3 regions of the Streptomyces sp. NPDC018947 genome follow, and region 1 is predicted to be linked to each of the others. Evidence: riboswitches for the same ligand, from Rfam matches in the RefSeq annotation. Region 1 holds a riboswitch; each other region holds the start of a gene.
The links. Region 1 has a riboswitch for thiamine pyrophosphate ahead of ACH499_RS20145 (thiamine ABC transporter substrate binding subunit). Riboswitches for the same ligand answer to the same signal wherever they lie in the genome.

Region 1 (4,271 bases):
GCCGAGCATCCGCGCCGCCTCCTCCTGGCGCGGGTCGAGCTGGGCCCACAGCCCGCCGACGGTGCGCACGACGACGGCGTAGTTGAAGAAGACGTGCGCGAGCAGGATCGCCCACACGGTCGTGTCCAGCCGTACGCCCCACAGCTCGTCGAGCAGCCCGCCGCGGCCGAGCAGGGCCAGGAACGCCGTGCCCACGACGACCGTCGGCAGCACGAAGGGGACGGTCACCACGGCCCGCAGCAGTTGCTTGCCGGGGAATTCGAGGCGGGCGAAGACATAGGCTCCGGGCAGCGCGATCAGCAGGGTGAGCGCGGTCGAGGCGAGGGCCTGCCAGGTGGTGAACCACAGCACGTGCCGGATGTCGGGCTGGGCGAGGACGTCCACGACGCGCCCGAGGCGCCAGGTGCCGTCGGCCTCCAGTCCGCGCGCGACGATCGCGGCGACGGGGTAGGCGAAGAAGACCGCGAAGAACGCGACGGGGCCGGCCATCAGGGCCAGCCGCGCCGCGTTCCCCCGCCGCCGCAGGGGAACGGGCCCGGCGGTCTTGGTCACTTCAGGAGGAGCGAGGTCCACGACTTGACCCACTGGTCACGGTTGTCGGCGATCTTCTCCGGGGCCAGGGTCTGCGGGTGCTCGGCCTGCGGACCGAACTTCCGGAACTCCGGCGGGACCTGTGCCCCCTCGCGCACCGGGTAGACGAACATGTTCAGCGGCATGTCGTCCTGGAACTCCTTGCTGACCAGGAAGTCCAGCAGTGCCTTGCCGCCCTCGGGGTTCTTCGCGTTGCTCAGCAGGCCCGCGTACTCGACCTGGCGGAAGCAGGTGCCGGTGGCGACGCCGGTCGGCGCGGTGTCCGGCTTGGGGTCGGCGTAGATCACCTCGGCGGGCGGCGAGGAGGCGTAGGAGACGACCAGCGGGCGGTCGCCGCCGGCCTTCTTGCCGCCGGACGAGCCGGAGAACTCCTCGTTGTAGGCCTGCTCCCAACTGTCGACGACGCGGACGCCGTTGGCCTTCAGCTTCTTCCAGTAACCCTCCCAGCCGGCGTCGCCGTAGTGGGCTGCGGTGCCGAGCAGGAAGCCGAGGCCGGGCGAGGAGCTGCCGGCGTTCTCGGTGACGAGGAGGTTCTTGTACTCGGGCTTGACCAGGTCGTCGAAGGAGTCCGGCGGGGTCAGCTCGTGCTTGTCGAAGTACGCCTTGTCGTAGTTGACGCAGATGTCGCCGGTGTCGATGGGCGTGACGCGGTGCTTGTCCTGGTCGGCCCGGTACTCGGGCAGGATCATGTCGGAGCCCTTGGGCTCGTACGACTGGAACAGGCCGTTGTCGAGCGCGCGGGACAGCAGGGTGTTGTCGACGCCGAAGAAGACGTCGCCCTGCGGGTTGTCCTTGGTGAGGATGGCCTTGTTGACGGCCTGTCCGGCGTCGCCGTCCTCGAGGACCTTGACCTTGTAGCCGGAGCTCTTCTCGAAGTCCGCGATGACGTTCTTGGACGCGGCCCACGAGTCGTGGCTGACGAGGGTGACGGTCTTGGAACCGCCGGCCCCCTCGTCGCCGCCGTCGGACGATCCGCAGGCGGCCAGGCCGCCGACGAGACCCAGCCCGACGACCAGGGCACTGGCCTTCTTGGTGATGCTCACGAAATTCCTCCTGGGTGACCAGGAGAAGACGCGGCCCTGCCCGGGACCCCTGGCGAGGATCCCGGGCAGGGCGCAACAGCTCGAGTGATGACCGATCTCCCTACCCAGAATGACCTGGGCCAGGTTCGGAGGGTCTGCGGCCGGTGCCGCACTCTCAGCGCTGTGGCGCTCCCCTGTCGGAATATGAAGATGTCTGAATATGAAGATGTACGCCGGTCAGACTACCTCTCGCTTGCGGCGAGCTGACCACACGCCCCGTCGATCTCCTGCCCCCGGGTGTCCCGGATGGTCACCGGCACACCGTGTGCCTCGATCGCCGCGACGAACGCCTTCTCGTCCTCGGGCCGCGAGGCGGTCCACTTGGAGCCCGGCGTCGGGTTGAGCGGGATGAGGTTGACGTGCACCGGCTTGCCCTTGAGCAGCCGGCCGAGCCGGTCACCGCGCCACGCCTGGTCGTTGATGTCCCGGATCAGCGCGTACTCGATGGACAGCCGTCGGCCGGACTTCGCCGCGTACTCGAACCCGGCGTCGAGGACCTCGCGCACCTTCCACCGCGTGTTGACGGGGACGAGGGTGTCGCGCAGTTCGTCGTCCGGGGCGTGCAGCGAGATGGCGAGGCGGCACTTGAAGCCCTCGTCGGCGAAGCGGTGGATCGCCGGGACCAGGCCGACCGTGGAGACGGTGATGCCGCGCTGGGACAGCCCCAGCCCGTCGGGCTCGGGGTCGGTGAGGCGCCGGATGGCTCCGACGACCCGGTTGTAGTTGGCGAGGGGCTCGCCCATGCCCATGAAGACGATGTTGCTCAGCCGCGCCGGGCCGCCGGGCACCTCGCCGTCCCTGAGCGCCCGCATCCCGTCGACGATCTGGTGCACGATCTCGGCGGTGGACAGGTTGCGGTCGAGCCCCGCCTGGCCGGTGGCGCAGAACGGGCAGTTCATGCCGCAGCCCGCCTGGGAGCTGATGCACATGGTCACCCGGTCCGGGTAGCGCATGAGCACGGACTCGACGAGCGTGCCGTCGAACAGCTTCCACAGCGTCTTGCAGGTGGTGCCCTGGTCGGTCGACAGATGCCGGACGACCGTCATCAGATCGGGCAGCAGCGCGTCCCGCAGCCCCTCGCGCGAACCGGCGGGGATGTCGGTCCACTGCTCGGGGTCGTGCGCGTACCGCGCGAAGTAGTGCTGCGAGAGCTGCTTCGCGCGGAACGGCTTCTCACCGATCGCGGCGACGGCCTCCTTGCGCTCGGCGGGCGTGAGATCGGCGAGATGCCGCGGCGGCTTCTTGGCTCCGCGCGGGGCGACGAATGTGAGTTCTCCGGGCTTAGGCATGGCTGTACCAGTGTCGCAGATCGACTCGGGTGGCCCGCGGGTGTCGTCAGCGGCGCCACCGGTCACCGCCGGGCCGCCCGGAGACGGCCCGAGCGTGCGCTACCGGCCGCAGGCACATCCCGCGGCGCTCGGAGACTCCTCGGCGGCCCGGCCGGTGCAGCAGCCGTCGCCGGTGGCATGGAGGTCGGCGCTCTTGCCGAGGGTGTCGGCGTCGGCCTTCACGACGTAGACCTCCCAGGGCTCCTTGCCGGGGCCGTGCACCCACACCTTGTCCTGGAGGGCGTAGCAGCACGACGTGTCGTTCTCCTCGAAGGTGGCCAGGCCGGCGTCCTTGAGCCGGGCGGTGGCCGCGGTGACCTGGTCGGTGGACTCGACCTCGACGCCGAGGTGGTCCAGTCGGGTTTCCTCGCCGGGGGCGCCCTCGATGAGGACGAGCTTGAGCGGGGGCTCGGTGAGGGCGAAGTTGGCGTAGCCCTCGCGCCGCTTGGCCGGTTCGGTGCCGAACAGCTTCGCGTAGAAGGTGATCGACGCTTCCAGGTCACTGACACGCAGGGCGAGCTGAGCGCGGGACATGGCAGGGCTCCCATCCGACTGTTTCGATATCTGTCAATACAAGATTGCGCGCTGAATCGAAGGCTGTCAACATAGAGCCATGTCGAATCAAGACGTGGTACTCGGCCGGCCCGACGGCTCCGGGGCCTGCTGCCCCGGACTGTTGACCGCTCCCCTGGACGAGGACCAGGCCGTGGAGCTGGCGAAGGTGTTCAAGGCGCTGGGTGACCCGGTGCGGCTGCGCCTGCTGTCGATGATCGCCTCACGGGCGGGCGGCGAGGTGTGCGTCTGCGACCTGACCCCGGCCTTCGACCTGTCCCAGCCGACGATCTCCCACCACCTGAAGCTGCTGCGGCAGGCCGGTCTCATCGACTGCGAACGGCGCGGCACCTGGGTCTACTACTGGCTGGTCCCCGAGATGACCGACCGGCTCGCGAGCATCCTGACCCGCCCCATGGGCGATCCACTGCCCGACCGCACCGCGCCGGCCGGGGCCGCTTCGTGAGCTCTGCCGCACCCGACCAGAACGTGGCGGGGCGTCTGTCCCTCACCGACCGCTACCTCGCCGTCTGGATCCTCGCCGCCATGGCTGCCGGGCTGGGCCTGGGCCGCCTGGTCCCGGGCCTCGGTGACGCGCTGGCCGAGGTGACCGTTACGGGGGTGTCCCTGCCGATCGCCCTCGGCCTGCTCGTGATGATGTACCCGGTGCTGGCCAAGGTCCGCTACGACCGCCTCGACACCGTCACCCGCGACCCAG
Region 2 (4,271 bases), on a different contig from region 1:
GACGCCGGGCGGTCCCGGCGGTGCGGGACCGCCCCCTGTGCGGGCTCAGTCGGCCAGCGGGAGATACACCCGGTTCCCGCCGGCGGCGAACTCCTTCGACTTCTGGAGCATGCCCTCGGCGATCTCGTCCGCCGACGCCCCCTCGGAGACCGTGCCGCCGAACCGCTCGTTGATGCTCTGGCTGATCTTCATCGAGCAGAACTTCGGCCCGCACATCGAGCAGAAGTGAGCCGTCTTGGCGGGCTCGGCCGGCAGTGTCTCGTCGTGGAACTCCCGTGCCGTGTCCGGGTCGAGGGCCAGATTGAACTGGTCCTCCCACCGGAACTCGAACCGGGCGTCCGACAGCGCGTCGTCCCACTCCTGCGCACCCGGATGCCCCTTGGCGAGGTCGGCGGCATGGGCGGCGATCTTGTAGGTGATGACGCCGGTCTTGACGTCGTCACGGTTGGGCAGGCCCAGGTGCTCCTTGGGCGTGACGTAGCAGAGCATGGCCGTGCCCCACCAGGCGATCATCGCGGCACCGATGCCGGAGGTGATGTGGTCGTACGCCGGCGCGACGTCCGTCGTCAGCGGGCCGAGCGTATAGAACGGAGCTTCATCGCAGATCTCCTGCTGAAGGTCGATGTTCTCCTTGATCTTGTGCATCGGGACGTGGCCCGGGCCCTCGATCATGGTCTGTACATCGAAACGCCTGGCGATCCGGTTGAGTTCCCCGAGCGTACGCAGCTCCGCGAACTGCGCCTCGTCGTTGGCGTCAGCGATCGACCCGGGCCGCAGACCGTCCCCGAGGGAGTACGTGACGTCGTAGGCCGCGAGGATCTCGCAGAGCTCCTCGAAGTTCTCGTACAGGAACGACTCCTTGTGGTGCGCCAGGCACCAGGCCGCCATGATCGAGCCGCCGCGCGAGACGATGCCGGTCTTCCGGTTCGCGGTGAGCGGTACGTAGGACAGGCGCACGCCCGCGTGGACGGTCATGTAGTCCACGCCCTGCTCGGCCTGCTCGATGACCGTGTCCTTGTAGATCTCCCAGGTCAGCTCCTCCGCCCTGCCGTCGACCTTCTCCAGTGCCTGGTAGAGCGGCACGGTGCCGATGGGGACGGGCGAGTTGCGCAGCACCCATTCGCGGGTGGTGTGGATGTTGCGGCCGGTGGAGAGGTCCATGACCGTGTCGGCGCCCCAGCGGGTCGCCCAGGTCATCTTCTCGACCTCCTCCTCGATGGAGGACGTCACCGCGGAGTTGCCGATGTTGGCGTTCACCTTCACCAGGAACCGCTTGCCGATGATCATCGGCTCGATCTCCGGGTGGTTGACATTGGCCGGCAGCACGGCCCGTCCGGCGGCGATCTCCTCGCGGACCACCTCCGGCGAGACGTTCTCCCGGAGGGCCACGTACTCCATCTCGGGCGTGATCTGGCCCCGGCGCGCGTACGCGAGCTGCGTCACCGCCGCGCCGTCCCGGCCCCGGCGCGGCTGGCGCGGACGACCGGGGAACACCGCGTCGAGATTGCGCAGTCCGCCGCGTGGCGAGGTGTGCTTGATGCCGTCGTCCTCGGGGCGGACGGGACGACCGGCGTACTCCTCCGTGTCGCCGCGGGCGATCACCCAGTTCTCCCGCAGCGGCGGCAGTCCCCTGCGGACGTCGGTGTCGACGAGGGGGTCGGTGTACGGCCCCGATGTGTCGTAGAGGGTGACCGACTTCCCATTGGTGAGGTGCACCTGACGGACCGGCACCCGCAGGTCGGGGCGCGAGCCCTCGACGTACGCCTTGTGCCAGCCGATGGACTTCCCGGCCTCCGCTGACGTCTCCTCGGCGGAGTTCTGCGTGGAGGCAGGCGTGCGTGCGTCCTTGATGGTCATGAGACCTACTCCCTACGCCGGCATTACCCGGTAACAGGTTCGGCGGTCGGCGCAGCCGTTTCCGTCTCCCGACGCTTCGTGGGGAACATCACTCGGCTTCGGTGACGTTTCCCGTGAAACATCGCAGGGACGGAGGTCAGCGCCCTCTCAGCCCGGTGCTCCGAGCTCCCGCGTGTACAAAGGTGCCCCCACGCTAGCGTCAATTCGGGCGCGGTGAACAGAGGGCCCCCCTCGTTCTTGCGATGATCGGTCGGTGACCACGACCCAGCACCCTCCCTACCCGCCGCACGAACCCCGGCGCGGCCCCGGCGCCGCGCCGGGTGACGGTCGTACGCACGGCCACTCCGCCGACGACGCGTACGGTGCGGGTGCGAGACAGGAGACGGTTCACGCGTACCCCGCTCCCGGCGGCCACGGTCCGGGCGGCCCCGAGCCGCACGGCGCCGGTGACGGGCAGGGGGGCGGGCACGGGCACTCGCACGGGCACAGTCACAGCCACGGGCCCGCGGCGCCCGTCTCCCGCCATCTGCGGAAGGTCATCGCGGCGGTCCTCATCCCGTTCGCCGCCGTGGTGGTGGTCGGCCTCGCCGTGCTCTGGCCGGGCGGTGCCCCGCCGCACGAGCGCACCGGCGTCGGCTTCGACCGGCAGACGCAGCAGGCCACGGTCACCGAGGTGGAGAGGCTGAGCTGCAAGTCCGTCAACGCGTCGGGCGGCGTCCCGACCGGGGACACCTCCACCGCTGAGGGTTCCTCGGCGGTCCAGCAGGCGAACGGCGACTGCAAGCGGGCGACGATCCGCGTCGACACCGGCGAGGACAAGGGCCGTACGTTCCAGGAGATCGTGCAGCCTGACCAGACGCGGCAGTTGCACGAGGGCCAGCAGGTGGTGGTCGCCTACGAGCCCTCCGCGCCGAAGGATCTGCAGTACTCGGTGACCGACATCAACCGCCGGTTCCCGATGGCCCTGCTCGCCGGCATCTTCGCGCTGGCCGTCGTGGCCGTCGGGCGGCTGCGGGGGCTCATGGCGCTGGTCTCGCTGGCCATCAGCTTCCTGCTGCTGAACTTCTTCATCCTGCCCGCCATCCTCCAGGGATCGAACCCCCTGCTGGTGGCGGTGATCGGGGCCAGCGCCATCATGCTGATCGCGTTGTACATGTGCCACGGCCTGTCCGCGAGAACGTCCGTGGCGGTGCTCGGCACCCTGGTCTCGCTCTTGCTGATCGGTGTCCTCGGTTCACTGTTCATCGGCTGGGCCGCGCTCACCGGCAACACCGACGACAACACGGGCCTGATCCACGGCCTGTACCCGTCGATCGACATGAGCGGTCTGCTGCTCGCCGGGGTCATCATCGGCTCGCTCGGTGTCCTCGACGACGTCACGGTCACCCAGACGTCGGCGGTCTGGGAACTGCACGAAGCCAATCCGACGATGGGCTGGCGCGGTCTGTACCGCGCGGGCATCCGCATCGGCCGCGATCACATCGCCTCGGTCGTCAACACGCTCGTCCTCGCCTACGCGGGCGCCGCGCTGCCGCTGCTGCTGCTGTTCTCGATCGCGCAGAGCAGCGTGGGCGCGGTCGCCAACAGCGAGCTGGTCGCCGAGGAGATCGTGCGCACGCTGGTGGGCTCGATCGGACTGGTGGCGTCCGTCCCGGTCACCACCGCCCTCGCGGCCCTGGTCGTCTCGGCCGACCGCCGCCCGTCCGAACGGCGCCCGGCGCAGGATGCCGGGACGACGGCGGTGTCCGGGCCCGCTGCCGCGCGCGGTGGCCGGGGACGTCGGCGCAAGCGCTGACCGCCCCGGCCGGGGCCCTGGCGTCGCCGCGGGGTGCCCGGCCACCTGAAGAAGCGTTCCTGCACGGCGGGCAGACCGCCGAAACATCACGCCACCGTCCAGGGGCGCCGTAACGTTCAGCCCGCGCTCTGTTCCTCGGCCAGGATGCGGTCCAGCGCCTCGTCGAGGTGCGCGTCGAAGTCGGCGAGGGCACCCTCCTGTCCCAGCGGCACCAGCTTGTCGGTGCGGTCCAGGAACGCCACCAGTGGCGCCGCGGAGGAGCGGAACAGCGCCTGGTCGCTGCCGACCTGGAGACGGATCAGCACCTCGGCCAGCGGCTCGGGATCGACGGGCGCGATGCGCACATCACCGTCACCGCACGGCATGGCCACCCCGTCGACCAGCAGCTCCCGGCCGAAGGCCCAGGTCACCGGGGCATCGCCAGGCAGATGAAAGGTCAGCCGCACCGCATAGGGATCACACGTCTGATAACGCAGCTCCACCGGAATGCGGAAAGAGAGCTCCTCGGAAACGAGGAAGCTCATCATGACCTCTGCCTGTACGGACTCGCCCATCGCCTACCCCGTCATTCGCCGTCGACTGTCCGGGAATCAAACCTCTAATCACTGGTGGCATCTTG
Region 3 (4,271 bases), on a different contig from region 1:
GGTAGGTGGCGTACGGGCCGCTGCGGGCGGCGGCAACCATGATGCATGGGCCATGGATCGGGGCGGCCGGGCGGTCACGCGCCACGCGACCGAGGGGGGCACGACCCCGGTGCCGGCGCCTGCGACGGGGGGCGGCGGGCCGATGGGGCCGTCGGGCCGGCCACGGACGGCGCACGGGCGTGGGCTCCGGCAGATGCGGCCACGGACGGTTCAGGCCGTGGCGGACAGGCCGAAGGCCACGGCCGCAGTGCCGGCCCCCGTACGGCGGCAACGGTGGCGGGCAGCCGCGTGCGTCGGCGGCTCGGCAGGCAGCCGCGGACGGCTACGGCCGCACCGCGGGCTAGCGTACGGCGGCCCGTGGCGCGGGGGCCGGGACGTGCCCGGCACCCGCGCGGGGCGGTGTCGGGTCAGACGGCGAGCGCCTGGGCGCGGCGCTTCACCTCCGTACCGCGATTCTCACTCAGCGCCTGCGCGGGCGTGCCGGGCAGGCTCGGGTCGGGCGTGAAGAGCCATTCGAGCATCTCCTCGACCGTGAAGCCGTCGTCCCGCAGCAGGGTCAGGGTCCCGGTCAGGCCCTTGACGACCTTGTCCCCGTCGATGAAGGCCGCCGGGACGTGCAGCGCGCGGTTCTCCCCGCGGCGCACGGCGATGAGCTGGCCCTCCTTGATGAGCTGCCGTACGCGGGTCACCTCGACGCCGAGCATCTCGGCGATGTCGGGGACGGTGAGCCAGGCCGGTACGAGAGCATCGATCTTTGCGTCAATCTCGGTCACGTCTCCAGCCTGCCATCTGGCACTGACAGTCGGAAACCGGACCCGACCGGACCCGCCGGGCCCGGGACTACACGGTCGCCGCCTTCAGCGGCCTCGCGGGGTCGGCGAGCAGCGCCGGATCCATCGCCGTGCCCGCCTCGATCAGCCGCCTGCCCTGCGCCAGGTCACGCGGTCGGCCCACCGCCAGCAGGGCGGTCAGGCGCCCGTCGCGCAGCCAGCACACCGTCCAGGCCGGTCCGGAGGGGTCGCCGCGCCACACGAGGGTGTCGGCGGCCCCGTGGTGCCCGGCGTACTGGACGAACCGGCCGAACTGCTCGGACCAGAAGTACGGCACCGGGTCGTAGGCGTCGGCGGTCTCGCCGGTGCCGGCGCCGACGATGTTCGCGGCGACCGTGCCCGGGCCCTGCAGGGCGTTGTCCCAGTGGTGCACGAGCAGCCGCTCGCCGTAGCGGGCGGAGGGGAAGGAGGCGCAGTCGCCGACCGCGTACACGTCCGGAGCGGACGTGCGCAGACGGTCGTCGGCCAGGATCTCGCCGTACGGGCCCAGCTCGATCCCGGAACCGGCGAGCCACGCGGTGGCGGGCCGCGCGCCGATGCCGACGACGACGGCGCCGGCCGGCAGCCGCGTACCGTCGTCCAGGACGACGTGGCCGGGCTCGACGCGCTCCACGCGCGCGTGGGTGCGCAGTCGTGCGCCCGCGTCGGCGTACCAGGCGGTCATGGGCGCGGCGACCTCGGCGGGCAGCGCGCCGGCGAGGGGCCGGCCGGCGGCCTCCACGACGGTCACCGCGCAGCCCGCCTCACGTGCGGCGGTGGCGAACTCGGCGCCGATCCAGCCCGCGCCGACGACCACGATGTCGTGCTGCCGGGCCAGCACGGGGCGCAGCCGCTCGGCGTCATCCAGGGTGCGCAGCAGGTGCACGCCGGGGACGCCCTCGGCGCCGGGCAGCCGCAGCGGTTCGGCGCCGGTGGCGATGACGAGGACGTCGTAGGGCACCGGACCGGCGGAGGTCACGAGGACGTGCGCGTCGGGGCGGACGCCCAGGGCCTCGCAGCCGAGGCGCACCTCGACGCCGAGCGCCTCGAAGTCCACGTCGAAGGCGGAGCCCTCGGCCGTGCCGAGCAGGACGGCCTTGGACAGCGGCGGGCGGTCGTACGGCTGGTGGGGTTCCGCGCCGATCAGCGTCACGGTGCCGGTGAAGCCCCGCTCGCGCAGGGCGACGGCGGTCTGCACGCCCGCCATGCCCGCGCCGACGACGACCACGCGGCGCCCCGCGTCCGCTTCCCGCTGCTGCGTCTGCTCGCTCACCCGATCACCTTAGACACCCGGCAAATCGCCGGTCAGTCCTCGGGCCCGGTGATCTGCTCCACAACGCTGGTGCCGCTGCCCGGCCGCGACTCCCACTCCCAGGTCTCCTCCAGGCGCACCCGCCCGTCGGGCAGGTCGACGACCGCCGAGACGCAGTGTCCCGACGACGTGCCGCCGTCGGTGCGGAGCTGCACGTACCGGAAGTCGAGCCGGTCGCCCGTGCGGGTGCCCACGAGCCGGCCGCGTACGACGTCGCCGCCCTCGTACTCGGCCCAGATCGCGCCGTCCTGCTCGTGGTAGGTGAACCGGGTGCGCGTGCCCACCTGGCCGGGTGCCTGGTCGGTGACCGGGGCGAGGACGAGACCGTCGAGTGAACGGGCCACGGTGGAGGCTCCCTTACGAGTTCGGTGCGCTGCGGGCTAGGGTGGCCAACGTAAAGCACTCGCGGGAGCCCGGACGCACCGGGCTGAGAGGGAGGCTGGCGGCCTCCGACCGTACGAACCTGATCCGGGTCATGCCGGCGAAGGGAGGGGCTGGACGCCCATGTCGTCCACACCGATCGCATCCGCACGCCCGTCACCGGGCGGCCCGCGGCGTACGCCGGACGTCCTCGTCGTCGGCGGCGGGATCATCGGCCTGGTCACGGCGTGGCGGGCCGCGCAGCGCGGGCTCACCACGGCGCTGGTGGATCCCGAGCCGGGCGGGGGCGCCGCCCGGGTGGCGGCCGGAATGCTCGCCGCCGTCACGGAACTGCACTACGGCGAGCAGACGTTGCTCTCCCTGAACCTCGCCTCGGCGGAACGCTATCCGCGGTTCGCGGCCGAACTGTCCGACGCCACGGGCCACGACCTCGGCTACCGCCGGTGCGGCACTCTCGCCGTGGCGCTGGACGCCGACGACCGCGCCCACCTGCGTGAACTGCACGCGTTCCAGCAGCGCTGCGGGCTGGCGTCCGAGTGGCTGCCGGGGCGCGAGTGCAGGCGCCTGGAGCCGATGCTCGCGCCGGGCGTGCGCGGGGGCCTGCGGGTGGAGGGCGACCACCAGATCGATCCCCGCCGTCTGGCCCGCGCGCTGGTGGCCGCCTGCGAAGGCGCGGGCGTGGTCTTCCACCGGGTGTGGGCCGAGCGGCTCACCGTCTCCGGGGACCGGGCGAGGGGCGTCGTCACGGCCGACGGCACCGCGCTGGAGGCCGGGCAGACGGTGCTGGCCGGGGGCAGCCTGAGCGGACGGCTCGCGGGCGTGCCGGACGAGGTGCTGCCGCCGGTGCGGCCGGTGAAGGGGCAGGTGCTGCGGCTGACCATGCCGGCGGCGCACGGGCCGCTGCTGAGCCGGACGGTGCGGGCCGTGGTGCGCGGCAACCCGCTCTACCTGGTGCCCCGCGAGAACGGCGAGCTGGTCGTCGGCGCCACCAGCGAGGAGCTGGGCTGGGACACCACGGTGACCGCGGGCGGCGTCTACGAGCTGCTGCGCGACGCCCACGAGCTGGTCCCCGGCATCACCGAGCTGCCCCTGGCGGAGACCCGCGCGGGCCTGCGCCCCGGCTCCCCCGACAACGCCCCGCTGCTCGGCCCGACCGGGCTGGAAGGGCTTCTGCTGGCCACCGGGCACCACCGCAACGGCGTGCTGCTGACCCCGGTCACCGGCGACGTCATGGCGGACGTCCTGACCACCGGGGAGCTCCCGGAGCAGGCGCGTCCCTTCACCCCCCGGCGCTTCGGCGCCGTACCCGCATCCACGGAGCGGACCGCATGAAGATCTCCGTCAACGGGGAGCCGCGCGAGGTGGCTCCCGGCACCGCCCTGGACACCCTGGTGGGCACGCTGTCCGCCGCCCCGTCCGGAGTGGCCGCCGCCCTGAACGAGACCGTCGTCCCGCGCGCGCAGTGGGCCGCAACCGCCCTGTCCGACGGGGACCGCGTCGAAGTCCTCACCGCCGTCCAAGGAGGCTGAACCATGGCCGACGATCCCTTCGTCCTCGGCGGTACGACGTACTCGTCCCGCCTGATCATGGGCACCGGCGGGGCGCCGAGCCTGGACGTGCTGGAGCGGGCGCTGGTCGCGTCCGGGACGGAGCTGACGACCGTCGCCATGCGGCGCGTGAACGCCTCCGTGCACGGGTCCGTCCTGTCGGTGCTGGAGCGGCTCGGCATCCGGGTGCTGCCGAACACGGCGGGCTGCTTCACCGCCGGG

Region 2: linked by a shared signal. The riboswitch ahead of thiC (phosphomethylpyrimidine synthase ThiC) and the one ahead of ACH499_RS20145 (thiamine ABC transporter substrate binding subunit) in region 1 are both predicted to bind thiamine pyrophosphate.
Region 3: linked by a shared signal. The riboswitch ahead of thiO (glycine oxidase ThiO) and the one ahead of ACH499_RS20145 (thiamine ABC transporter substrate binding subunit) in region 1 are both predicted to bind thiamine pyrophosphate.

The regions. Positions count from the first base shown of each region.
Region 1 covers NZ_JBIRZD010000010.1:105,319-109,589, forward strand. The annotation lists gene ACH499_RS20140 (ABC transporter permease) at 1-489, opposite strand, end outside; gene ACH499_RS20145 (thiamine ABC transporter substrate binding subunit) at 549-1,634, opposite strand; TPP riboswitch at 1,714-1,819, opposite strand; gene rlmN (23S rRNA (adenine(2503)-C(2))-methyltransferase RlmN) at 1,856-2,962, opposite strand; gene ACH499_RS20155 (ArsI/CadI family heavy metal resistance metalloenzyme) at 3,062-3,535, opposite strand; gene ACH499_RS20160 (ArsR/SmtB family transcription factor) at 3,615-4,019, shown strand; gene arsB (ACR3 family arsenite efflux transporter) at 4,016-4,271, shown strand, end outside.
Region 2 covers NZ_JBIRZD010000013.1:100,593-104,863, reverse strand. The annotation lists gene ACH499_RS24120 (nuclear transport factor 2 family protein) at 1-2, shown strand, start outside; gene thiC (phosphomethylpyrimidine synthase ThiC) at 46-1,857, opposite strand; TPP riboswitch at 1,850-2,039, opposite strand; gene ACH499_RS24110 (YibE/F family protein) at 2,111-3,652, shown strand; gene ACH499_RS24105 (SsgA family sporulation/cell division regulator) at 3,769-4,206, opposite strand.
Region 3 covers NZ_JBIRZD010000001.1:355,667-359,937, forward strand. The annotation lists gene ACH499_RS01605 (Rv2175c family DNA-binding protein) at 408-773, opposite strand; gene ACH499_RS01610 (NAD(P)/FAD-dependent oxidoreductase) at 841-2,082, opposite strand; gene ACH499_RS01615 (hypothetical protein) at 2,115-2,465, opposite strand; TPP riboswitch at 2,517-2,628, shown strand; gene thiO (glycine oxidase ThiO) at 2,626-3,834, shown strand; gene thiS (sulfur carrier protein ThiS) at 3,831-4,031, shown strand; gene ACH499_RS01630 (thiazole synthase) at 4,035-4,271, shown strand, end outside.